2 regions of the Exiguobacterium sp. ZOR0005 genome follow, and region 2 is predicted to be linked to the other one. Evidence: a T-box and tRNA genes for the amino acid it is inferred to sense, from the RefSeq annotation. Region 2 holds a T-box; the other holds one or more tRNA genes.
What was found. The T-box of region 2 lies ahead of L971_RS11985 (valine--tRNA ligase). A T-box ahead of a tRNA ligase gene usually reads a tRNA of that ligase, here a tRNA-Val.
Positions count from the first base shown of each region.

Region 1: it encodes a tRNA-Val, which carries the amino acid that the T-box ahead of L971_RS11985 (valine--tRNA ligase) is inferred to sense. The anticodon was not compared.

Region 1 is NZ_JTLB01000022.1:53,534-65,485, reverse strand. Features, by position in the region: gene L971_RS09200 (YkvA family protein) at 1-341, opposite strand, end outside; gene L971_RS09195 (aminopeptidase) at 456-1,694, shown strand; gene L971_RS09190 (hypothetical protein) at 1,804-2,109, shown strand; gene L971_RS09185 (alpha/beta hydrolase) at 2,141-2,911, opposite strand; gene L971_RS09180 (TetR/AcrR family transcriptional regulator) at 3,039-3,617, shown strand; gene L971_RS09175 (multidrug efflux SMR transporter) at 3,614-3,958, shown strand; gene L971_RS09170 (multidrug efflux SMR transporter) at 3,955-4,269, shown strand; gene L971_RS09165 (GNAT family N-acetyltransferase) at 4,337-4,894, shown strand; tRNA gene L971_RS09160 (tRNA-Val) at 4,981-5,053, shown strand; gene L971_RS09155 (DUF554 domain-containing protein) at 5,213-5,917, shown strand; gene L971_RS09150 (FeoB-associated Cys-rich membrane protein) at 5,961-6,155, opposite strand; gene feoB (ferrous iron transport protein B) at 6,171-8,147, opposite strand; gene L971_RS09140 (FeoA family protein) at 8,144-8,380, opposite strand; gene L971_RS09135 (pyrroline-5-carboxylate reductase) at 8,510-9,307, opposite strand; gene yidD (membrane protein insertion efficiency factor YidD) at 9,516-9,785, shown strand; gene L971_RS09125 (sodium:alanine symporter family protein) at 9,916-11,274, shown strand; gene L971_RS09120 (potassium channel family protein) at 11,293-11,652, opposite strand; gene L971_RS09115 (cytochrome P450) at 11,736-11,952, shown strand, end outside.
Region 2 is NZ_JTLB01000026.1:22,187-34,138, reverse strand. Features, by position in the region: gene lon (endopeptidase La) at 9-2,309, shown strand; gene yihA (ribosome biogenesis GTP-binding protein YihA/YsxC) at 2,310-2,906, shown strand; gene L971_RS12015 (AI-2E family transporter) at 3,018-4,187, shown strand; gene hemA (glutamyl-tRNA reductase) at 4,373-5,722, shown strand; gene hemC (hydroxymethylbilane synthase) at 5,777-6,694, shown strand; gene L971_RS12000 (uroporphyrinogen-III synthase) at 6,720-7,352, shown strand; gene hemB (porphobilinogen synthase) at 7,349-8,329, shown strand; gene hemL (glutamate-1-semialdehyde 2,1-aminomutase) at 8,326-9,630, shown strand; T-box leader at 9,678-9,901, shown strand; gene L971_RS11985 (valine--tRNA ligase) at 9,958-11,952, shown strand, end outside.

The DNA of each region.
Region 1 (11,952 bases), on a different contig from region 2:
GCGTCATCAAACAATCCGAGCGGCGCATCATCAGGAATGGCATCAAACGGTGAGACGAAGTAGAGGACGGCCGCGACGAGCGCGTCTTCTTTTTCCGGTTGCATTTCGAACTGGTCATTATAGATGGCGCGCAACATGTTGAGCAACTGTTTCATTTGGAAGTACAGCGTGAGCTCTTCCTCGCGCTCGATATTGCTGATTTCATTTGAAGCGACATCGACCGTCACTTTGGCTAAGGCGAGTTCGCCTTGAACGAGCAGGTCACCGCGTTGTTCGTTGCCGGCGTACTCTTCTTTTGCCGTGTCTAAAAAATGGGTATACGTCGTTTTCCAATCTGACATATGAATTCCTCCTTCTCTTTACATCTACTAATATGCCCGTTTTTGCGATTTGGTTGCAACTTTTCCGAAAATTTAAGAAAATGATATAGAACGAACAAAGGAGGAACTGTACATATGTCTACTCAAACGTTACCGACTGAGGCAGAGTTTGCCCGCTATGCGGAACTCGCCGTCAAAAAAGGTGTCAACATCCAACCGGGTCAACAGCTTGAAGTCCGCGCGGACATCAGCCAAGCCCCGCTCGTCCGTCAAGTCGTGAAAGCGGCTTATGCGGCCGGTGCGAAACAAGTCTTCGTCAACTGGAGCGACGAGGAGTCGACGAAAATCCGCTACTTCGATGCACCGCACGACTCGTTTAAAGAGTTTCCAGAATGGTTGAAAGCGCGTTTCGAGCAGCTTGCTGAAGAAAAGACGGCGTTCCTATCAATTGTCAGCGACGACCCAGACGCGTTAAACGGTGTCGAGTCCTCACGGATTGCTGATTCGAACCGGGCAGCCGGTGTGGCGCTCGCGAAGTGGCGCAAGTACGTCATGAGCGACAACGTCAGCTGGTCGATCATTGCCGGTGCCTCTGAGGCGTGGGCGAAGAAAGTGTTCCCGGATCGTGAGGATGCCGTTCCGGCGTTATGGCGGGCTATTTTCGCCGCAACACGGATGGACCAAGACGATGTCGTCGCCGCTTGGGATGAACATGACCAAGCGCTTCGGTCCCGGGCACAGCTATTGACAGAGAAAAAATATGCGAAACTCCACTACAAAGCGCCAGGCACAGAGTTGACAATCGGTCTTCCGAAGAAACACGTCTTCTTAGGCGGCGGAGGCCCGAACACGGACGGTGTCGACTTCATCGCCAACATGCCGACCGAGGAAGTGTTCACGCTTGCTGATAAAGATGCGGTCGAAGGACATGTGTCGAGCACGAAACCGCTCAGCTATAGCGGGAACTTGATTGATGAGTTCACGCTTTGGTTCGAAGGCGGAAAAGTCGTGAAGGCGGAAGCGAAACAAGGACAAGCCGCACTCGATGAGTTGCTCAACCTCGACGAAGGGGCGCGCCGAATCGGCGAAGTCGCGCTCGTTCCGGACGACTCGCCAATCTCGAACTCAGGCCTTCTCTTCTACAACACGCTCTTTGATGAGAACGCCTCGTGTCACTTGGCGCTCGGACGTGCTTATTCGACGTGTCTCGAGGGCGGTCCATTGATGTCAGCCGAAGAGCTCGCCGAGAACGGGGCGAACGACTCGATGACACACGTCGATTTCATGATCGGCTCAGCCGATATGGATATCGATGGTGAACTTGAAGACGGCTCGCGCGAAGCGATCATGCGTGCCGGCAACTGGGTCATCTAAAGGAAGGAGAGACGAATCCACTTAGGGTTCGTCTCTTTTTTGCATGAAGGAAAAAGAAGAGCGGTGCCCGAACTATGTTATAGGAACGAATGAGTAAAGGGGTGTGCCCGTGAAAAAAAGATTGATTTCAATCAGTGTGACTTGTCTCATTTTGCTCGCGTTACATGCGACGCCGCATGCGGCCCTCCGGACGTACGTCTGTTTGATGGGTCATCCGATTGCAGCCTTGACGTCGCCAATCGTCGAGGACGATGCCCGTAACGAGCTAGAGCGGGATGCGTTCGAAGAGCGGGGCGGGAAGATTTATACGTTGACGGAGCCACCGGTGGAGCGCGCGACACAAGGCCGACTCGAGAGCTACTTCGTCCGGAAAGTCGGACCGCTCTACTTGGCTGAACATCATGGAGGCGGATGAATGGGGAGACAGCGGACGCTGCCTCCCTTTTTTAAGTACGGTCGTACAGATAGGCGAGTGCGTTCGGCAAGCGCCGCCGCCAAGCCGACTCGTGGTGGGTGGCGTCAGGTTCGACCTCGTAACGGAATGCGATGCCGGTCCTTGCCAACGCCTCGACGAGCTTGGCGTTCGTATATAGATAGTCTTCCGGTGTGATTGGACCACTCGTCTCGTTCGTACCGATATCCAGATACAGGCGCGCCGACAAGTCGGCTTGTGTCAGTTCGCGGACGAGCGGGTCGAGGTTTGACCAGGCAGCCGTTGACAGCGAGCCGACTCGACGAATCGACGGATAGGTCGCCATCATGTATAAAGAGATGACTCCGCCCATCGAACTGCCCATCACCCCGACATCATCCGGGTCGGTCGCGTAACGAGCGTCGACCCATGGTTTCAACTCGTGCATGAGCCAATCCGTATAGAGGCGTCCACGGCCGCCGAGCGTCGGTCTCGTCTTTGCGAGTTCAGGTCCGATGCGCCGATAGAGCATGTCATCCTCGTAAAAAGAATAGTCATCATAACGGTCCAGCCAATCCGGAGGACTCGAGACGGCGACGACCATGAGCGGCAAGTGCAAATCTTCAATGTGGCGGTCGATGCCCCAACTGGATTTTGTCTTCGAGTCGAACACATTTTGTCCGTCATGCATATAAAGGACAGGGAGCGGATGTTGCGCCGTCACAAAGTCAGGACGATATATGGAGATGATACGTTTTTGACCACGACGATCCGTCGGGATTGTGAAGCTGAACTGTTCAATCATAAACAACCTTCCTTTCCGATACACTTCCTATATTGTGAAGGTCTCCAATTAAAAATTCAATCGCCGTACTTGACTACCTACCGTTCGTTAGGTAAAGTTAAGGGAGCAGTTAGGAGGCCGAATAGACATGAATACGAAACAACGAATTGAGCAAGCGGCGACGCGCCGTTTTGCCCTTGAAGGATATGAAGGACTGTCGCTCGCCGCACTCGCCGAGGACGTCGGTATAAAAAAAGCGTCACTCTATGCGCATATCGAAGGAAAGGAACAGCTATTCAAACAAGTCGTACAACAGATGGCCGGACGATATGAGCGGGCATGGATGGATGCGCGTGACGCGTCGGTCGACGCTCCACCGCTCGAGCGGATCGCGGCGATCGTGAAGGCACTCATTCGTTTCTTTGAAGAAGAGGAAACGTGGATGCTGACGAAACGGATGTTGCTCGTGCCGCCACCTGAGTTACGATCGTTCATCGAGGCGACACTCGGAACAGTCGAGATAGAACTCCAAGCGTTCGAGAAAGAACAGTTTCGTCTCGCCATGGAGCAAGGTGATTTACCAAACCAGTCACTTGATGACATTTACCACGCATACTATTGCTTTTTAGACGGTGCGCTCGTCTCTCTCTTCACGTTCGAGACGAACCGGGTTGCCCGGCAACGCGCCGCCTTTAAAATCTTCAAGAAAGGGGTCGGGTGGACATGAAACGTGATCAACTCGCATGGATGTGGCTCGTCCTCGCCGGTCTGCTCGAGATCGTCTGGGCGACGACGATGAAATTATCGAACGGGTTCACCGTTCTTGGACCGACATTGATTACAATCGTCTTGTTGATTGTCAGTTTCGGATTGTTGGCATTATCGTTCCGGGTTTTGCCGGCCGGTACGGGGTACGCCGTCTTCACGGGGATCGGTGCGGTCGGGACAGTGCTCGTCGGGAATATTTTGTTTGACGAGGTGCTCACCGGCATGAAGCTCGTCTTCATTGGAACGTTGTTAGTCGGTGTGATCGGATTGAAACAAGTGACGGGAGGAGGGACAGCATGAGTTGGGCATTTTTAATAGGGGCGGGACTGGCCGAGATGATTGCCGTCTTTTTCATGGGAAAATCAAAAGGCTATCAAATCTTAAAGTGGTCGATCTTGTCGATCGTGACGTTCGCGCTCAGTTTCTATTTATTGTCCCGCTCTCTCGAGACGTTGCCGCTCGGACTCGCCTACTCGATTTGGGTCGGCATTGGAGCGGCCGGTGGGGTCATCCTCGGTATGCTCTACTTGAACGAATCGACGGACCGGTGGCGAATTTTCTTTTTAACGCTCATTATCGGCAGCGTCGTCGGCTTGAAAGTTATCGCTTGAACAGGATTGAATTTATTTGATAACGGGAATTAATGAGTAAAGACTGTGAACGAAAGGGGCGGGAACGATGAAGCATGTCGAGTTACACTCTGAGCGCTTACGGCTTGAACCATATACGATTGCTGACTTTTATTTCGTCAAATCGTTGTTGCAAGATCCACGGGTGATGCGATTCATTAGCCCGGACGGAAAACCGTATACGGATGAGCAGACGATCGAATGGTTCGAGCGGCAGTTGGCGCGTTATAAGACGGGACGGCAGACCGGGTTACTCAAGTTGATGACGTTTGAAAGTGACGAGCCGATCGGCCATGCCGGTACGTTGTTACACGAGCTCGACGGCAATATCGAACTTGAAGTCGGCTATTGGTTGGCACCGAAGCATTGGCACATGGGTTACGGTCGAGAAGCGGCGGCTCGCCTTATGCAACATGCGTTCGAGGAAGGGGAGAAAGACATTATCTCGCTCATCCACCCGGACAACGTGCCATCGCAACGTGTGGCGAAAGCGAACGGACTTCATTGGGACCGGGACACGGAGTACGAGGGAATGCTCGTATCGGTATATGCGGGTGACTTAGAGCGGCTTTGCCGTCACATTCAACGACAAGAAATGTCGCGTTAAAAAAAATAAAAAAACTTTTAAAAAACAGTTGCCAACGCATTAGTTTCTTGATATATTAATAGTGTCCTTAAGAGAGGACACGACCTGATTCTGTAGCTCAGCTGGGAGAGCGCTACCTTGACAGGGTAGAGGTCGCTGGTTCGAGCCCAGTCAGAATCACTTGGGTGCCAAACCCGATGCGAAACCCATAGGAACGTGGGTTTCCGCGAAGCCACTTCTTGCGAGAAGTGGCTCTTTTTTTTGTTCTTTTTTCAATTGACATCCGATGGAACGGGTTGGTATATTGCTTTCAATACATAAAGAAACGGGGAATGCAGGATGGTGTTGTTAGGGACGCTCGTCAACGCGGCATTGATCGTCATCGGGACGTTGTTCGGTCTTCTGTTCCACCGGATCCCGGAACGGATGAAAGAGACGGTCACGGCCGCAATCGGACTAGCCGTCGTGCTACTCGGCGTTCAAATGGGACTGAAGAGTGAGAACTTTTTAATTGTGATCGGGAGTCTCGTCGCGGGCGCAGCGCTCGGGGAGTGGTGGAAGCTTGATGAGAAGCTGAACGAAATCGGCTATCAATTGGAGCGGAAAATCGGCGGTAACCGGAAATCGAGCATCGCAGAAGGGTTTGTCACGGCGACGCTCATTTTTGTGATCGGGGCGATGGCGGTCATCGGAGCGCTCGACAGTGGACTTCGAGGCGATCATGACGTTCTTTACACGAAAGGGATGATTGATGGGTTCACGGCGCTCGTCCTCGCTTCGTCACTTGGCATCGGTGTCATGTTTTCGGCCGTACCGGTCTTGCTCTATCAAGGGGCGATCGCGCTTCTCGCCATCCAAATCATGAAGTTCATCCCGGAAACGCTCATGGATAGCTTCATTTTGGAAATGACGGCGACCGGCGGCGTCATGATCGTCGCCATCGGCCTGAATTTGGCTGGTATTACGAGAATACGAGTGGCAAACTTGTTGCCCGGAATTTTGATGGTGGCGCTTGTCGTGACCGTGTTACATATGGTTCCTTAAAAAACGGACGAGCTCGCAAACGCGGCTCGCCCGTTTTTATTTGTCATTTCGTTCGATCGGACTGTAACGCCTGTTTGATGATGGCATCCCAGTCGATGGCGTCGCAAGTCGTCGTACACGTCGATTCCAACTCGCATGTGGCACACTTTCCGGATTTCGCCTTCTGTGTAAAGCGATAAAGCGTATAGGAAGCGTAACCGAAGACGGTGAGACCGACTAATAAATCAAATAAATACATAAGCTTTCCTCCTTGTTATGCAAAGCCTAGTAGACGACCGAATTGATAGATGAGGAATGAAACGGCATAGGCGACGCCGAGTCCGTATAGGCTGGCCACCCATGTGAGCCGAACACTGCCGACTTCCCGACGAATGACAGCGATTGTCGCGAGACAAGGGACGTATAAAAGTACGAATGCCATGAAACTGTACGCGCTGAGCGGTGTGAACAGCGGCAATAATGAAGTGGAAAGGTCTGACTCACTGACCGCGTAAATGATGGCCATCGTGGAGACGACGACTTCTTTCGCTAAAAATCCGGTGATAAGCGAAGCGCCTGCCTGCCATGTTCCGAATCCTAATGGAGCGAGCAGCGTGGCGATCGATCCACCAATGAGGGCGAGAAAGCTTTCATTCATCGGAACGTCGAATCCGCTCGGACCTGAATAAGCGAGGAGCCAAATGAAGACAGAGCCACCGAAGATGAACGTACCTGCTTTTCGAACGAAGCCTCTTGCTTTCTGCCACGTGCTGCGCCAAAGCGTCAACCCTTGTGGGATACGGTAAGGAGGTTGTTCGACGAGAAAGAGGCTATGGTCATCCTCTGTAGCCAATACGGAAGTGAACACTTTTGCGGCAATGAGTGCGAGCGTGATGCCAAGCACATACAACGACAGCACGACGAGCGCTTGGTTAGTCGCAAAGAAGCTAGCGGCGAAGACGGCGTAAATCGGGAGACGCGCGGAACATGACATGAACGGTGAGATGAAGATGGTGACGAGGCGTTCCCGCTCTTCTTCAACTGTACGGGCAGCCATGATGCCAGGCACGTTACAGCCGAACCCGATGATCATCGGAATAAAACTTTTACCGTTCAACCCGACGAGTTGCATGAAGCGATCCATGACGATGGCGACACGCGCCATATACCCTGAGTCTTCTAACAATGAAATAAAGAAAAAGAGCACGAAGATTTGCGGCACAAAGACGAGCACCCCTCCGACACCGGCGATGACCCCATCGAGCAGCAACGCCTGAATGAAAGCGGAGGCACCGAACGTTTGGAGCGCCGAGCTTATAGCTGACGTGAACGGACCTGACAAAAAGAAATTGAACATGTCTGACAATGGGGCCCCGACCCAGTTAAACGTGACATGGAATAAACTATAGAGCACCGCAAAGAAGATCGGTAGTCCCAAAACCGGGTGGGTGACGACAGCATCGATTCGGTCGGTCGTCGTGACGCGTATGGTATTTTGACGGTTGACGACTTGCTGGCGAATCGCTTTGGCCCATTCACGTCTCCGCTCTGTGATTTGTGCGTGGGCAAAACGTCCAAGCGCCTGTTCAAGCGATTTTCGGATGTCACTGACCGTCGGTGTCGTTGCTTCGAGATGCTTGGAGATGACGCGATTTCCTGCCAAATATTGAACGGCGACCCAGCGCTCGTCCGGCGACAAGCCGGTCGCAACAAGAATTTGTCGGATTGCTTGCTCGGTCTCGACCCCGTAATCGAGGATGAACGGCTCACGTGGCATCATCCGAAGTGAAGTCAGAAGGACTTCGCAACCGGCGCCTGTCCGAGCGGTGAGCGGGAACACGTCCACGTCTAGACATTGTTGCAGATGTGTGAGATCGATATCGATCCCCCGTCCTTTGGCGACGTCGACCATGTTCAAGCCGATTTGTAACGGGTGTCCCGTTTCAAGAAGTTGCAGTGTCAGTTGCAAGTTCCGTTCAAACTGTGAGGCATCAATGATATTGATGATTCCATCGAACGGCTCCTGCAACAGAAAGCGGGCGACGATTGCCTCATCCGCTGACAAAGGGTCTAAGTCATAAATGCCGGGCAAGTCGATCAAGTGCCCATTTTGTCCATGTAACGTCCCAACTTTCTGTTCAACCGTCACCCCCGACCAGTTCCCGACATGGGCAGAAGAACCGGTCAAGCGGTTGAAGAGTGACGTTTTACCGGTGTTTGGATTTCCGATGAGTGCGATTCTTTGAGTCACGGAACGATCACTCCAATCTGGGCGGCGTCCGAACGACGGAGCGCGATCATCTGTTGGTGCTCGACTTGTTCGACGGTGAGCGGACCGGCAAAGATGGCCCGACGTTTGACTTGGACAGAACAGCCCTCATAAAAACCTAAGGCGATCATTCGGCGTCGTAGTCGATCATCCAGCTTCGTCATATCGGATAAGATTACCGATTGATGCAAGGGCATGGCTAGCAATGAGCGCATTTAAATCTCTCCAATTTGGTCAAATGATAATACTTCTCATTTGCTAGCATATCATGCACGGCGTCGGGAAAAAGTATCGACTTTGTGAACGCTTATCGTCTACAAACAAAAAAAGAGCGTAAGCATCGCTTACACTCTGTCGATCGTTGTGTCGACTGATTCATGACCTTCTTTCGCACTTTCACGCAATGCCGAGGACATGACATCGGACAAGTCGCGAGCACGCAGTACGCCGACACCACGATCGGTCGGACCTCCTGGCGCGGCTACGTCCGCAATCAATTCTTCGGTTTGACGCGATTCGTGAAGTAACAGCTCGGCAGATCCTTTCATCGCTTGGGCGACGATTTGTCGGGCCGTCGCCTCGTCAAATCCAGCGTCGGTCAAGACCGGTGTCATCGATCCGACGATTTCATAGAAGAACGCTGGGCTACATCCGGCTGCTGCCATGAAGGCAGACATTGTTTTTGCGTCCGTCACGGCCGTTCGCCCGACCCGTTCGAAAAGAGCGGTCGTTGTCGCGCGCACAGACTCGTCTGTTTCCGGTCCGAACCAAAGGCCCGTCATCCCGTCTCGGAATGCGACTGGCGTGTTCGGCATCGCGCACACGGCAGGAAGCCCTGAGGCGGCCTCGAGTTCCGCCGGCTCGATATGGGCTGCGACAGAGACGAGAAGTGGGGCCGTCCACGTCTTCGAGCGCACGTACGGGAGCACACCGTCTGGTTGCATCGCCAGGATGACGATATCATAAGCGTTCACGTCCTCTTCCTCAACGACTTGGACGCCGAGTTCGTTGTGTAGTTGGTCCAATCGAGCCCGGTCACTCCGGTTCGTCATCGTGATGGACTCTGGTGAAAGACCGGAGTCGATCCAACCTCGGACGAGGGCCTCGCTCATTGATCCTGCTCCTACCATTAATAAATTCATTTTCGTCACCTCTTCATATAGATTCGGTCTAGTACATGGTGCCTATCATAACAAATGTTTCACCGAATATCGCCTCACGTGCTCAAATTGTAAAAGAAAGGAAATATAAAAAGTGAAGGAATATACTCGACAAATGAAAGTGACGGAAGTGACATTTCGTGTTTGACGAGCTATGATGGCAATAAAATAAGCGAGCGAGGCGAGGAACTTGAGACGAATTTTAGTGCGCGGAATCCAAGGGTATCAACGGTTCATCTCACCGTTAAAGCCACCGACGTGTCGATTTTATCCGACCTGTTCCCATTATGGGATTGAAGCGATTGAGAAACACGGTGCGGTCAAGGGAGGCTATTTGACCGCACGACGTCTGATGCGCTGTCAGCCGTTCCACTCGGGCGGACTCGACTATGTGCCGGACGAGTTTGACTGGAAAGCACCGCTACAACGAGAGAAACCCCCATCACAGCGAGACGTCTAATCGACGTCTCGCTGTTTTAGGTACAGGTCCGCGCGTGAACCTTTGTTTTAGTACAATACTTTTGACAATGTTCCAAGTATTCTGAAAAAATAGAGATGTACCATTACATAAGGGGAAAGGGGATTTCAGCATGAGTCAATCGTTCAGTGAACTCATCGGTACGATTTCAGACTTTGTGTGGGGACCGCCGCTGTTGATTTTGCTTGTGGGGACAGGCGTTTATTTGACAGTACGGTTAGGTGGCCTTCAAATCACAAAACTGCCTTACGCATTAAAGCTCGCCTTCTCGAAAAACCAAGACAAGACGTCACGAGGGGACATTAGTCACTTCCAAGCACTCATGACCGCTCTTGCGGCGACCGTCGGTACGGGGAATATCGTCGGTGTCGCCACGGCTGTCGTGCTCGGGGGACCGGGTGCGATTGTCTGGATGTGGCTGTCCGGTTTCTTTGGGATGGCGACAAAATATGCCGAGGCCGTGCTCGCCGTCAAATACCGGGTAACCGACGAACGGGGGCAGATGGCCGGAGGGCCGATGTACTATTTGGAACGTGGATTGAAACAACGCTGGCTCGCCGTCTTGTTCGCGGCGTTTGCTTCGCTCGCGGCGTTCGGCATCGGGAACGGGGTTCAGACGAACTCTGTCGCCTTGGCGCTCAAGTCGACGTTTGACGTCCCACTCTACGTGTCCGGGATTTTAGTGATGGTGTTCACGGGTGCCGTCATTCTCGGAGGAGTCAAATCAATCGGTCGTGTCGTCAGCCTCTTCGTCCCGATTATGATCATCTTCTATCTGGGCAGCGGGCTCATCATCATGGTCATGAACTACACGCTCATCCCGGATGCGATCGCGCTCATCTTCAGCAGCACGTTCAGTGCCGAGGCAATCGGTGGTGGGGCTATCGGTGCGGCGATCCGTTACGGTGTCGCACGAGGGGTCTTCTCGAACGAGGCAGGACTTGGTTCGGCACCGATCGCGGCAGCAGCCGCGAAAACGGATATGCCGGGACGGCAAGCACTCGTCTCGATGACTCAAGTCTTCCTCGACACGCTCATCGTCTGTTCGATCACGGGGATCACACTCGTCATGGGTGGGCAGATCGGGTCTGGTCTCGAAGGGGTCGACTTGACGGCGGCCACGTTCGAACAGTTCCTCGGACCGTTCGGCCGCTACGTCGTCACAATCGGTCTCGTCATGTTCGCGTATTCGACCGTTCTCGGTTGGTCGTATTACGGGGAACGCTCGATCCATTACTTGTTTGGTCAAAAGTCGATCATTCCGTATCGGATCGCCTTCGTCCTCGTCGCTGGTCTTGGCGCCATGACAACGAACCTCAATTTGGTATGGGCGTTATCAGACGTCTTCAACGGCTTGATGGCCATCCCGAACTTGATCGGCCTGTTGTTCTTGTCAGGTGTCGTCATCGCCGAGACGAAACGGTTCAATCAACAGCTCGCGCTTGAAAATCGCAATCGAAAGGCGTCATGACGAACGAACGCCACCTTCCTACTCGGACGGTGGCGTTTTTTTCTTTTTCACTTCTTCGAGGCGGGCTTGCTGCAAGTGGTTGAACACTTGGGTGACAAAACCGACCATGATGCCGACGCCTGTGATGACGTAGCCGATCGTGAACACTTTCCCGAGGTCGGTCGACGGCACAAAATCACCATAGCCGATCGTCGTCAGCGTGATGACGCTGAAGTAGAGCGAATCGAGCCATCGTAAATCTTCGTAGCGGACGTAAAACAACGTGCCGGACAAGATGGTGAGGAAAGCGAGGCTGAACAATACTTGAAACTCAGGTTCTTTTAACCCCCGCCAGATTCCGCGAAACATGCGCCGGAATGTCAAAATGAATGAGAGCATCGGACCACTCCTTTCTTCTATAGGTTTGTTCGTGACGGAGGAGGGAACATCCTTTATAGTCTGTGAAAGAAAGGGTGAAGGAAATGACAAGACCGATACCTAAAGAACAAGGACTCGATCATAGCGTTGATTTCTTACGAGAGGGTTACCATTTCGTCCCGAATCGCCGGAAAGGGTTCCAGTCGAACATATTCGAGACGAGGCTGCTCGGGGAGCGGGCCATCTGTCTAGGAGGGGAAGACGGGGCTGAATTGTTCTATGATGCCGAACGTTTTGTCCGTGAAGATGCGGCACCGAAAC
Region 2 (11,952 bases):
GCGTTGTTATGGAACAATTACCAATCCTTCCTTTGCGTGGCGTCGTGGTTTATCCGCTGATCGGCGTGACGATCGATGTCGGGCGTCCGCTGTCATTGCGGGCACTCCTCGCCGCAAAGGAAAATGAGACAGATTTGATTGTCGTGACACAAAAAGAGACAGGAAAAGAAGCTCCTGAACCGGGGGACTTATACGTGATCGGGACGCGCGTCCACATCGCCAAGATGAGCGAGCTGTCGAACGAGACGGTCCGCGTCCGTCTCGTCGGGAAAGAACGCGTCACAATCACGTCGATCGAAGAGACGAAAGACGGTTGGTTCGCTGAAGTCGAACCGCTCGAACTCGTCGAAGGCGAAGAAGTCGAACGGACGGCACTCGTCCGCCTGCTCAAAGAACAGTTCGGCAAACTCGTCGGGTCGATCAAAGGGTTGTCGCCGGATGAGCGGCGCCGTTTCGAGATGTACGAGCGGCTCGAGTCACTCACCGACTACATCTCCTCGAAACTCGACATCGATGTCGATCTGCGCCAGGCGATGCTCGAAGAACCGGACGCCGTCAAGCGTGGCTTGGAGCTGCTCGAGATCATGACGCACGAAGTCGAGATCATCGAACTCGAGCAAGAGCTGCGCGAGCGGACGAAAAAGACGATCGAGCAGGCGCAAAAAGAATATTACTTGCGCGAACAGATGAAGACGATCCAACAAGAGCTCGGGGACCAGTCGCAAGACTCGGAGCCGAACCGTCTCCGCGAGAAGCTCGAGGCGCTCGATTTGCCCGAGGTGACACGGAAGAACGTCATGCGAGAAGCCGAGCGGCTGAACGTCGTCCCGGCGACATCACCGGAGTACGCCGTCATCCGCAACTACCTCGACTGGGTCGCCTCACTGCCGTGGGGCATCGAGACCGAGGATAAACTAGACGTCAAACATGCGGCCGACGTGCTCGATGATGATCATTACGGACTCGAATCGGTGAAGGATCGCATCCTCGAATATTTGGCCGTCCGTCAATTGACGAACTCGCTGCGCGGACCGATCCTTTGTCTCGCCGGACCTCCAGGGGTCGGGAAGACGTCGCTCGCCCGTTCGATCGCTTCGGCGCTCGAACGCCATTTCGTCCGCGTCTCGCTCGGCGGGGTGCGTGACGAAGCCGAGATCCGCGGGCACCGCCGGACGTATATCGGGGCGATGCCAGGTCGCATCATCCGTGGTTTGAAGCAAGCCGAGAGTAAAAACCCGGTGTTCTTGCTCGATGAGATCGACAAGATGGCGTCTGACTTCCGGGGTGACCCGGCGTCGGCCATGCTCGAAGTGCTCGACCCGGAACAAAACGTCTCGTTCTCCGATCATTACATCGAAGAGCCGTTCGACTTGTCGAACGTCCTCTTTATCGCGACGGCGAACGACGTGTCGCAAATCCCGGCACCGCTCCTTGACCGGATGGAGCTCATTCAAATCGGCGGTTACACGGAGCTCGAGAAAGTCGAGATCGCGAAACGCCATTTGATCCCGAAACAGTATAAAGAACACGGCTTGAAAAAGAGCCAACTGACGATCAAAGAAGACGCGCTCTACGAGGTCGTCCGTCGTTATACACGCGAGGCCGGCGTCCGTAACTTAGAACGCGTCATCGGATCGCTCTGCCGGAAAGCGGCGAAACAAATCGCCATCGGTGAGAAAAAACGCGTCACCGTCTCCTTGAAGAGTCTCGGCGATTACCTCGGGAAACCGAAGTACCGTTACGGAAAAGGAGAGACGGAAGACTCGATCGGTGCCGTCACTGGCCTCGCCTACACGGCGTTCGGGGGCGACACGCTCACGATCGAGGTCGCGCTCGCGCCGGGTAAAGGCAAGTTGCAGTTGACGGGGAAACTCGGAGACGTCATGCAAGAGTCGGCCCAGACGGCGTACAGTTACGTTCGCGCCAACGCCGAACGGTTCGGCATCGACCCGTCGTTCTATGAACGACAAGACGTCCACATTCACGTGCCAGAAGGTGCCGTCCCGAAAGACGGACCGTCGGCCGGTATTACGATCGCGACGGCCCTCATCTCGGCACTGACCGGGAAGAAAGTCCGCCGCGACATCGGTATGACCGGTGAAATCACTCTTCGCGGCCGCGTCTTGCCGATCGGCGGCTTGAAAGAGAAAGCACTTGCCGCACACCGGGCCGGGCTCACGACGATCATCATCCCGAAAGACAATGAACGCGACATCGATGACATTCAAGACACGGTCCGTGAGAAATTGACGTTCGTGCCTGTGACGATGCTCGATGAAGTACTAGAAGTAGCATTTGGAGGAAATTAAATGAAAATCACTAAAGCAGAATTTATTACGAGCGCCGTCGCACCGGACCATTATCCGGTGCACGAGTTGCCGGAAGTCGCCCTTGCCGGCCGCTCGAACGTAGGGAAATCGTCGTTCATCAACAAGATTTGTCAGCGTAAAGCGCTTGCCCGCACGTCTTCAAAGCCTGGGAAGACGCAGACGCTCAACTTCTTCAACATTAACGACGAGATCATGTTCGTCGACGTTCCGGGCTACGGCTACGCGAAAGTGTCGAAGACCGAGCGCGAGAAGTGGGGCGTCATGATGGAGCAGTACTTGACGTCGCAACAAGCGCTCCGTGGCGTCGTGCTGTTAGTCGACATCCGTCACGAGCCGACAGGGGACGACGTGACAATGTACAACTTCTTGAAGCATTACGACATCCCGGTCATCGTCGTCGCGACGAAGCTCGACAAGATCAAGAAGAGCCAACGTCAAAAACATGAAGCGGCCGTCAAACGGAAGCTCCAGTTCGACCCGTCTGATCGGTTCATCGCCTTCTCGGCGGAGACGGCAGAAGGGAAAGACGAGGCGTGGAAAGCGATCTATGATTTGTTGACACGCGAAGACGATTGATGGAAGACGAGGCAATCCCTCGTCTTTTTTGTTTTCAGGGTTACCGCAGCGGGTAAGTATCGTATAATTGTCTACATATAGGACAAGAGAATATTGAACGGGGTGGAAAAGATGCATATGATGTTTGAAAGTAAATGGTACCGCGCCTTATTTTGGGCGCTGACGATCTTCCTGGTCATCTGGGTCGGGACACAGATCTCATTCGTGTTCGAACCGGTGAAAGTCATTCTGGCGCTCGTCACCGTACCGCTCATTCTTGCTGGACTATTCTTTTATTTTCTCGTCGGTATCGTCGACTATTTGGAGAAGCGCTCCGGGAAACGCGGCGTCTCCGTCGCCATCACGTTGACGTCGCTTCTGCTCATTATCACGATCGTCTTCAGTGTGCTCGGCCCGCTCCTCGTTGAGCAGGTGACGTCACTTGTGAACGCATTACCGAGTATCGCGAAAGAGCTGCAAGTGCAAATCTTCGCCGTCCGTGACTCGCTCATGGAAAATGAGTTCTTGTCACGATTCGTCAACGAGAACGACGACATGTTCACGGAGTTCACGAACAACGTCACGGCGTACCTCGGAGACATCTTCGGAAACGTCGCCTCGTCGGTCGGCCGTCTCGTCGGATTTATCACATCGGCCGTCATCACGATCGTCGTCATTCCGTTCATGCTCATCTACATGTTGCTTGATGGAAAGCGTCTTCCGGACTCGATCGTCAAGTGGTTGCCGAAGAGCTATGAGTCAGAAACTCGTAAAATTTTGAACGACATGCACACGACGGTTAAAAACTATGTGCATGCGCAACTTCTCGTTGCTTTCTTCGTCGGGATCACATCGCTCATCGGGCTTTGGATCGTCGGCGTCGATTATGCGATCTTGCTCGCCCTCTTCATGATGGTGACGAACATCATCCCGTACGTCGGACCGTTCCTCGGTGCCGCCCCGGCCGTCGTCGTCGCCTTCATTCAAGAGCCGATCATGGCCGTTTGGGTCATCATCGTCATCATCATCGTGCAGCAGATCGAGTCGAACGTCATTTCTCCGCTCATTCAAGGGAAGTCGCTCAAAGTGCACCCGCTCACGATCATCATCGTCTTGCTCGTCGCTGGGAACCTCGCCGGTATCATCGGGATGCTCATCGCCGTGCCGACGTATGCGGTGGCGAAAGTCGTCGTCCAAAACATCGTCCGCATCTACAAACTGCGGGAGCAAAAGCATTACTTGGAAGCGGAAGAAGAGAAACAGGAAAGCACAATCATCACAGATTCTTCGACACTCAAATGACTGAAAAAGTAGAAATGGCATCTTTGTCCGTTTCTACTTTTTTTCGTCACAAAAAGTTCTTATTTTATTTCAATAAAATCAAACAGAAGATTATAGTTACCAGATAAGAACTGTTATAATGTACGGTAGAGATTGATTATAGAAGAGACAACCGTCGGTGGATTTTGGATGAGGGGAAGAGGTACATGCATATTGTCGTCGTTGGACTAAATAACAAGACAGCCCCTGTCGCGATTCGGGAGCAGTTCTCGTTTGGGGAGCAAGAAATCGTGGACGCGATGATTGCACTTCGCGAAGAGAAAAGCATATTTGAATCGGTTATTTTGTCAACTTGTAACCGGACGGAGCTATACGTCGTCACCGACCAGCTCCACACAGGTCGTTATTATACAAAACGTTTTCTAGCGAATTGGTTTGACCTTGAGATGGATCAGTTCACACCTTACTTGTCGATTCGTGAAGGGGAAGAGGCGATCCGTCACTTGTTCCGCGTCACGTCGGGGCTCGACTCGATGATCATTGGGGAAACACAGATTTTAGGACAAGTGAAATCGAGCTTCTTCCGTGCCCAAGAGAACGGCACGACCGGCACGGTGTTCAACAAATTGTTCAAAGAAGCGGTCACGCTCGCCAAACGCGCCCATACGGACACACAAATTGGGGAAATGTCGGTATCGGTCAGCTCGGCGGCGGTCACGCTCGCGCAAGAGATGTACACGTCGCTTGACGACAAACAAGTCGTCGTCGTCGGTGCCGGCGAGACGGGCGAATTGACGACGCTCAACTTGTTCGAGGCCGGGGCGAAACAAATCGCCGTCTTCAACCGGACCGAGAGCAAGGCGAAAGCGGTCGCCGACAAGTTCAAAGGCCGGGCCCACTCGATTCGCGAGATCGCCTGCGGACTGCTCGACGCGGACATTTTGATCAGTTCGACGGGCGCGAAACAAGCTGTCATCGAATATGATGATGTGGCCGCGGCGCAACTGTTGCGCCGGGAACGTCCGCTCCTTTTAATCGACATTGCTGTACCGCGAGATATCGATCCAGCGGTCCGTGCGCTTCCGGGCGTGCATTTGTTTGATGTGGATGACTTGAACGGCATCGTCAATAAGAACTTGGCGGCCCGCCTCGTTGAAGCGGAAAAGATTGAAGTGAAGATCGACGAAGCGATCCAAGAGTTCCAGACATGGCTCGTCACGCTCGGCGTCGTGCCGATCATGAACGAGTTGCGTGCCCGCGCGCTAAACGTTCAAGAAGAGACGATGGAGAGTCTCGAGCGCAAGCTCGACCATCTGTCGGACCGGGACAAAAAAGTCATCGGCAAACATATGAAGTCAATCATCAATCAGATGCTTCGTGAACCGATCGACTATATTAAAGATGCCGCCGCCCAGCCGGATGCGAACACGCGCATCGCGCAGTTCGTCGAAACGTTTGGGCTCGATGTCGAGTTACCGGAAACAGAGATGGAACACGAGATGGAAGAAACCGAGGCCATTTCGGCGAAAGCACCACTTCGCGCATTGATGCGCTAACACAATCTTAAGGCGACGAGGTCCGTCGCCTTTTTCTATGAAGGGGATAGTATGATGCGTAAAATCATTGTCGGCTCACGCCGTTCACAACTTGCGATGACACAGACGAAATGGGTTATCGAGCAACTGAAGAAAGCCGGAGCGAAAAACGAGTTCGAGATCAAAGAAATCGTGACGAAAGGTGACCAAATCGTCGACGTCCAATTATCTAAAGTCGGCGGCAAAGGTCTATTCGTCAAAGAGATTCAACAACAGATGCTCGAAGGCGACATCGACTTCGCCGTCCACAGCATGAAAGACGTCCCGGCCGAGTTGCCAGAAGAGCTTTACATCAGCTGTATGCCGAAGCGCGTCGATGCGCGTGACGTCCTCATCTGTGAGAACGGCTACACGTTCGAGACGCTCCCGCAAGGTGCCGTCATCGGAACGAGCTCGCTCCGTCGCGGGGCGCAAATGCTCGCGGCGCGCCCGGACTTCGAGATCCAATGGATTCGCGGGAACATTGATACGCGCTTGAAGAAGCTCGAGACCGAGAACTTCAACGCCATCTTGCTCGCCAAAGCCGGACTTGAGCGGATGGGATGGACGGACCGTGTCGACTTCGAGGCGCTTGACGCCGACATGATGGTCCCGGCCGTCGGTCAAGGCGTGCTCGCCATCGAGAGCCGGAAAGACGACGCCGAAGTGACGGCTGTCCTCCAACTTCTCCACGACGACGTGACAGCGAAAGCGGCGACGGCGGAACGGACGTTCTTGAAGGCGATCGAAGGGAGCTGCCACGTACCGGTCGGCGGTTATGCGACGGTCGACGGGGACGACGTGACGCTCACCGGGCTCATCGCCTCGGTCGACGGAAAAGAAGTGCTCCGGGTGACGAAGACGTCGACAGACGAGATCGCCCTCGGTCAAGATGTGGCAGACGACCTTCTTGGTCGCGGCGGGCGTGAGATTCTCGCCTCGGTCAATGTGTGACGTCTGGTACACAGGGACAAAACGATTGACCGCTTCGCAACGAGCCACGCTCGAGGCGAGCGGTCTTTCCGTTCATCACGTCCCGCTCATCGAGACGAGATTGACCGATGCGCCACTACCGACGCGCTCGTTCGACTGGCTCGTCGTCACGAGTCAAAACGCCGTGCCAGCGCTGTCGGATGTCCCGCGTGACGTCCGGGTCGCCGCCGTCGGCGAGAAGACGAAACGAGCGCTCGAGGCCGTCGGATTCACCGTCTCGCTCATGCCGAAGACGTATACGGGCGAGGCATTGTTCCACGATTTGGCCCACGTCGTCAAACCGGACGAGACCGTCTTGTTCGCCCGGGGCGACTTGGCAAACACGGACCATATGGGACAGCTCGGACATGTCGTCGACTGGGTCGTCTATGAGACGGTCGGTCGTGAACTGACGGAGACAGAAGCCGAGGCGCTCGGACGCGTCCAGGTGCTCCTCGTCCTCAGTCCGTCGGCCGTCCACGCGCTCACACCTTATCTCGAGCGCTTCCACGGGACGTGGTACGCCATCGGTGAAGTGACCGAGCGCGCCGTCCGACAAGTGTCGACGTTACCGGTCCGGGTACCAGAATGTTATACTATGGATGCATTAATACAGTGTGTAGGGGAGGATTTTTCATGAACCAGTTCGACCGTCACCGTCGCCTTCGTTCATCGAAGTCGATGCGTGCACTCGTACGTGAAAACCATGTTCGGAAAGAAGATTTGATTTACCCGCTCTTCATCATCGAAGGGACGAATATTAAACGCGAGGTCAGCTCGATGCCTGGCGTCTTCAACTTCTCGCTCGACCGTCTCGAGGACGAGATCAAAGAGATTGTCGACCTCGGCATTCAATCGGTCATCTTGTTCGGCGTGCCTGAACATAAAGACCCGGAAGGTACGGAAGCGTATCACGACCACGGCATCGTCCAAGAAGCAATCCGCAAAGTGAAGCAGTGGGCGCCTGAACTCACGGTCGTCGCCGATACGTGCCTCTGTGAATATACGTCGACGGGCCACTGTGGCATCGTGAAGAACGGTGACGTCGATAACGACGCGTCACTACCGCTTCACGTCCAGACGGCGATCACGCAAGCACAAGCCGGCGCTGACATCATCGCGCCGAGTTCGATGATGGACGGCTTCGTCGCGTCGATTCGGGAAGGGCTTGATCAAAACGGGTTCAGCCATATCCCGATCATGAGCTACGGCGTCAAATACGCATCGGCGTACTACGGACCGTTCCGTGACGCGGCGCAGTCGGCACCGGGTGAAGGTGACCGGAAAGGCTATCAGATGGACCCGGCCAACCGTCGCGAGGCGTTCCGGGAGTCGCAATCGGACGTCGAGCAAGGGGCGGACTTCATGATCGTCAAACCGGCGCTCGCGTTCATGGACATCATCCGTGATATGCGCGACTCGCTCGATATGCCGATTGTGGCGTATAACGTGAGCGGGGAGTACGCGATGATCAAAGCGGCATCGTTGAACGACTGGGTTGACGAACAACGCATCGTCATGGAGACGATGGTCGGATTCAAACGGGCCGGCGCCGATCTCATCATCACGTATTTCGCTAAAGACGTCTGTCGCTATTTGGAAGGAGACTACGCATGACCTACAAACAAACACGCTCAGAAGCGGCGTTCGAACAAGCACGTCCGCTCATGCCGGGCGGGGTGAACAGCCCGGTCCGTGCCTATAAATCAGTCGGGATGACACCGATCTTCGCCGAACGTGGTGAAGGCTCACGTGTGTACGACATCGACGGCAACGAATATATCGACTACGTCCTCTCTTGGGGACCGCTCATCCTCGGTCACCGTGACCCTGTCGTGACGAAAGCGATCCAAGAACAAGCCGAGAAAGGCTGGACGTTCGGGACACCGACCGAGCTCGAGACGAAGATGGCGGAACTCGTCATCGACCGCGTCCCGTCAATCGAGATGGTGCGTATGGTCAACTCGGGTACGGAAGCGACGATGGCGGCACTTCGCCTCGCACGCGGTTATACGGGCAAGACGAAAATCTTAAAGTTCGAAGGCTGCTACCACGGTCACGGCGACTCGCTCCTCATCAAAGCGGGATCCGGTGTTGCCACACTCGGTCTCCCGGACTCACCAGGCGTGCCGAAAGAGCTCGCGAGCCACACGCTCACGGTGCCGTATAACGATTTAGAAGGCGTCCGTGTCGCGTTCGAGAAGTACGGCGACGACCTCGCCGGCGTCATCGTCGAGCCGGCTGCCGGCAACATGGGCTTCGTCCCGCCGCAACCAGGATTCCTCGAAGGACTTCGTGAGATCACGGAACAACACGGCGCGCTCCTCATCTTTGACGAGGTCATGACCGGTTTCCGTGTCGGCTACAACTGTGCCCAAGGCTACTTCGGCGTGATGCCGGATTTGACGTGCCTCGGGAAAGTCATCGGCGGCGGCCTTCCGGTCGGTGCGTACGGTGGGAAACGCGAGATCATGGAACAGATTGCGCCACAAGGGCCGATCTATCAAGCGGGAACGCTCTCGGGCAACCCGCTCGCGATGATCGCCGGCTACACGACGCTGTCGCAACTGAAGCCTGAACATTACGCGGAGTTCGAGCGCAAAGCCGACCGTCTCGCCGAAGGCTTCACGAAAGCGGGCGAGAAGTACAACATCCCGCACGACACGAACCGTGCCGGGTCGATGTTCGGTTTCTTCTTCACGAACGAGAAAGTGACGAACTTCGAGAAGGCGAAATCGGCCAACCTCGAAATGTTCCGCTCATACTACCGGAAGATGGCGGCGCGTGGCGTGTTCTTGCCACCGTCACAGTTCGAAGGCTTGTTCCTCTCGACCGTTCATACGGACGAGGACATCGATCAGACGATCGCGGCGGTCGAAGCGACGTTCAAAGAGTTGCAAGAAGAGTTTTCACTCTAATCTTGACGGAAACAGCTTCTGTCGCTACAATTGTTTAACAGATACGAACAAAAGCTATGATGAGGAATAGTACGCAACAACCATCCTTTCCCAGAGACGCGGCCGCTTGGTGCGAGGCCGCGAAGGATGGTGCGGAAGTCGCCTCGGAGCTGACCTTTTGAACGCGAGTAGAGAGGTCCGGTCCATCGACCGTTATTCGATTTTGAGGGCGCCAACGTGTTTGGCGAACTAAGGTGGTACCGCGGAAGATTCGGCTTCTTTCGTCCTTAGCGTATAGGACGAGAGAAGCCGTTTTTGTGTTTACATTTTATAGAGGGGGCATTACACATGGCCAACGAGACAAACGAAATCACCATGCCGACGAAGTACGACCCGAGTGCGACGGAAGCGAAATGGTACGACTACTGGTTAGAGAACGACGTATTCAAAGCAGACGAGGACGACTCGAAAGAGCCGTACACGATCGTCATCCCGCCACCGAACGTGACAGGAAAACTTCACCTCGGACACGCGTGGGACACGACGCTCCAAGACTTATTGACGCGCTTGAAGCGCATGCAAGGCTATGACGTGCTTTGGCTCCCAGGGATGGACCACGCCGGCATCGCGACACAAGCGAAAGTCGAACAGAAGCTCCGTGAGGACGGTATCATGCGTTACGACCTCGGTCGCGAGAAGTTCCTCGAGAAGACGTGGGAATGGAAAGACGAGTACGCCGACACAATCCGTGCCCAGTGGTCAAAACTTGGTCTCGGCCTCGACTACTCGCGTGAGCGTTTCACGCTCGACGAAGGGCTCTCGAAAGCGGTCCAGGAAGTGTTCGTCCGTCTGTATGAGAAAGGCTTGATCTACCGTGGCGAATATATCGTCAACTGGGACCCGGCACAGAAGACGGCCGTCTCGGATATCGAAGTCATCTATCAAGAAGTCGAGGGCGCGTTCTACCATATGAAATACCCGCTCGCGGACGGCTCAGGTCACATCGAGATCGCGACGACGCGTCCGGAGACGATGCTCGGTGATACGGCCGTCGCCGTCAACCCGAAAGATGAGCGTTACGCGCACCTCGTCGGCAAGACGATCATGCTTCCGGTCATGAACCGTGAGATTCCGATCGTCGCCGACGACTACGTCGACATGGAGTTCGGTACAGGCTGCGTGAAGATCACGCCGGCACACGACCCGAACGACTTCGAGATCGGGAACCGTCACGAGCTCCCGCGCGTCCTCGTCATGGACGAAGGCGGCAAGATGAACGAGAACGCAGGCAAGTACGAAGGGCTCGACCGCTTCGAATGCCGCAAGCAACTCGTGAAAGACCTAGAAGCGGACGGCACGCTCGTTAAGATCGAACCGCACACGCACTCGGTCGGCCACTCGGAACGTTCAGGCGCGGTCATCGAGCCGTATCTTTCGAAACAGTGGTTCGTCGACATGGAGCCGCTCGCGAAAGCGGCGCTCGAAGCACAAGGACATGATGACACGAAAGTCAACTTCGTCCCAGAACGGTTCGAAGGCACGTACCTCCGCTGGATGGAGAACATCCGCGACTGGTGTATTAGCCGTCAGCTCTGGTGGGGCCACCGCATCCCGGCTTGGTACCATAACGAGACAGGCGAAGTCTATGTAGGAAAAGACGCACCCGCGGACAGCGAGAACTGGACGCAAGACGAAGACGTGCTCGACACGTGGTTCTCGTCAGCGCTCTGGCCGTTCTCGACGATGGGCTGGCCGGACACGGATTCAGCAGACTTCAAACGTTACTTCCCGACGAGCGCGCTCGTCACGGGTTATGACATCATCTTCTTCTGGGTATCGCGAATGATCTTCCAATCGCTCGAGTTCACAGGGAAGCAACCGTTCAACGACGTCCTCATCCACGGTCTCATCCGCGACTCGGAAGGCCGCAAGATGTCGAAGTCGCTCGGTAACGGCGTCGATCCGATGGAAGTCATTGACCAGTACGGTGCCGACTCGCTCCGCTGGTTCCTCCTTACCGGTTCAACTCCAGGGAACGACCTCCGCTTCTATTGGGAGAAGATCGAGTCGACATGGAACTTCGCGAACAAGATTTGGAACGCGAGCCGTTTCGCTCTCATGAACATGGACGGCATGAAGTTCGAGGATATCGACCTCTCAGGCGAGAAGACGCTTGCCGACAAGTGGATCCTCACTCGTTTGAACGACACGGTCGACCAAGTGACACGTCTCGTCGACAAGTACGAGTTCGGCGAAGCCGGTCGCTACTTGTACAACTTCATCTGGGAAGAGTTCTGTAACTGGTACATCGAGATGGCGAAACTCACGCTCTACGGTGAGGAC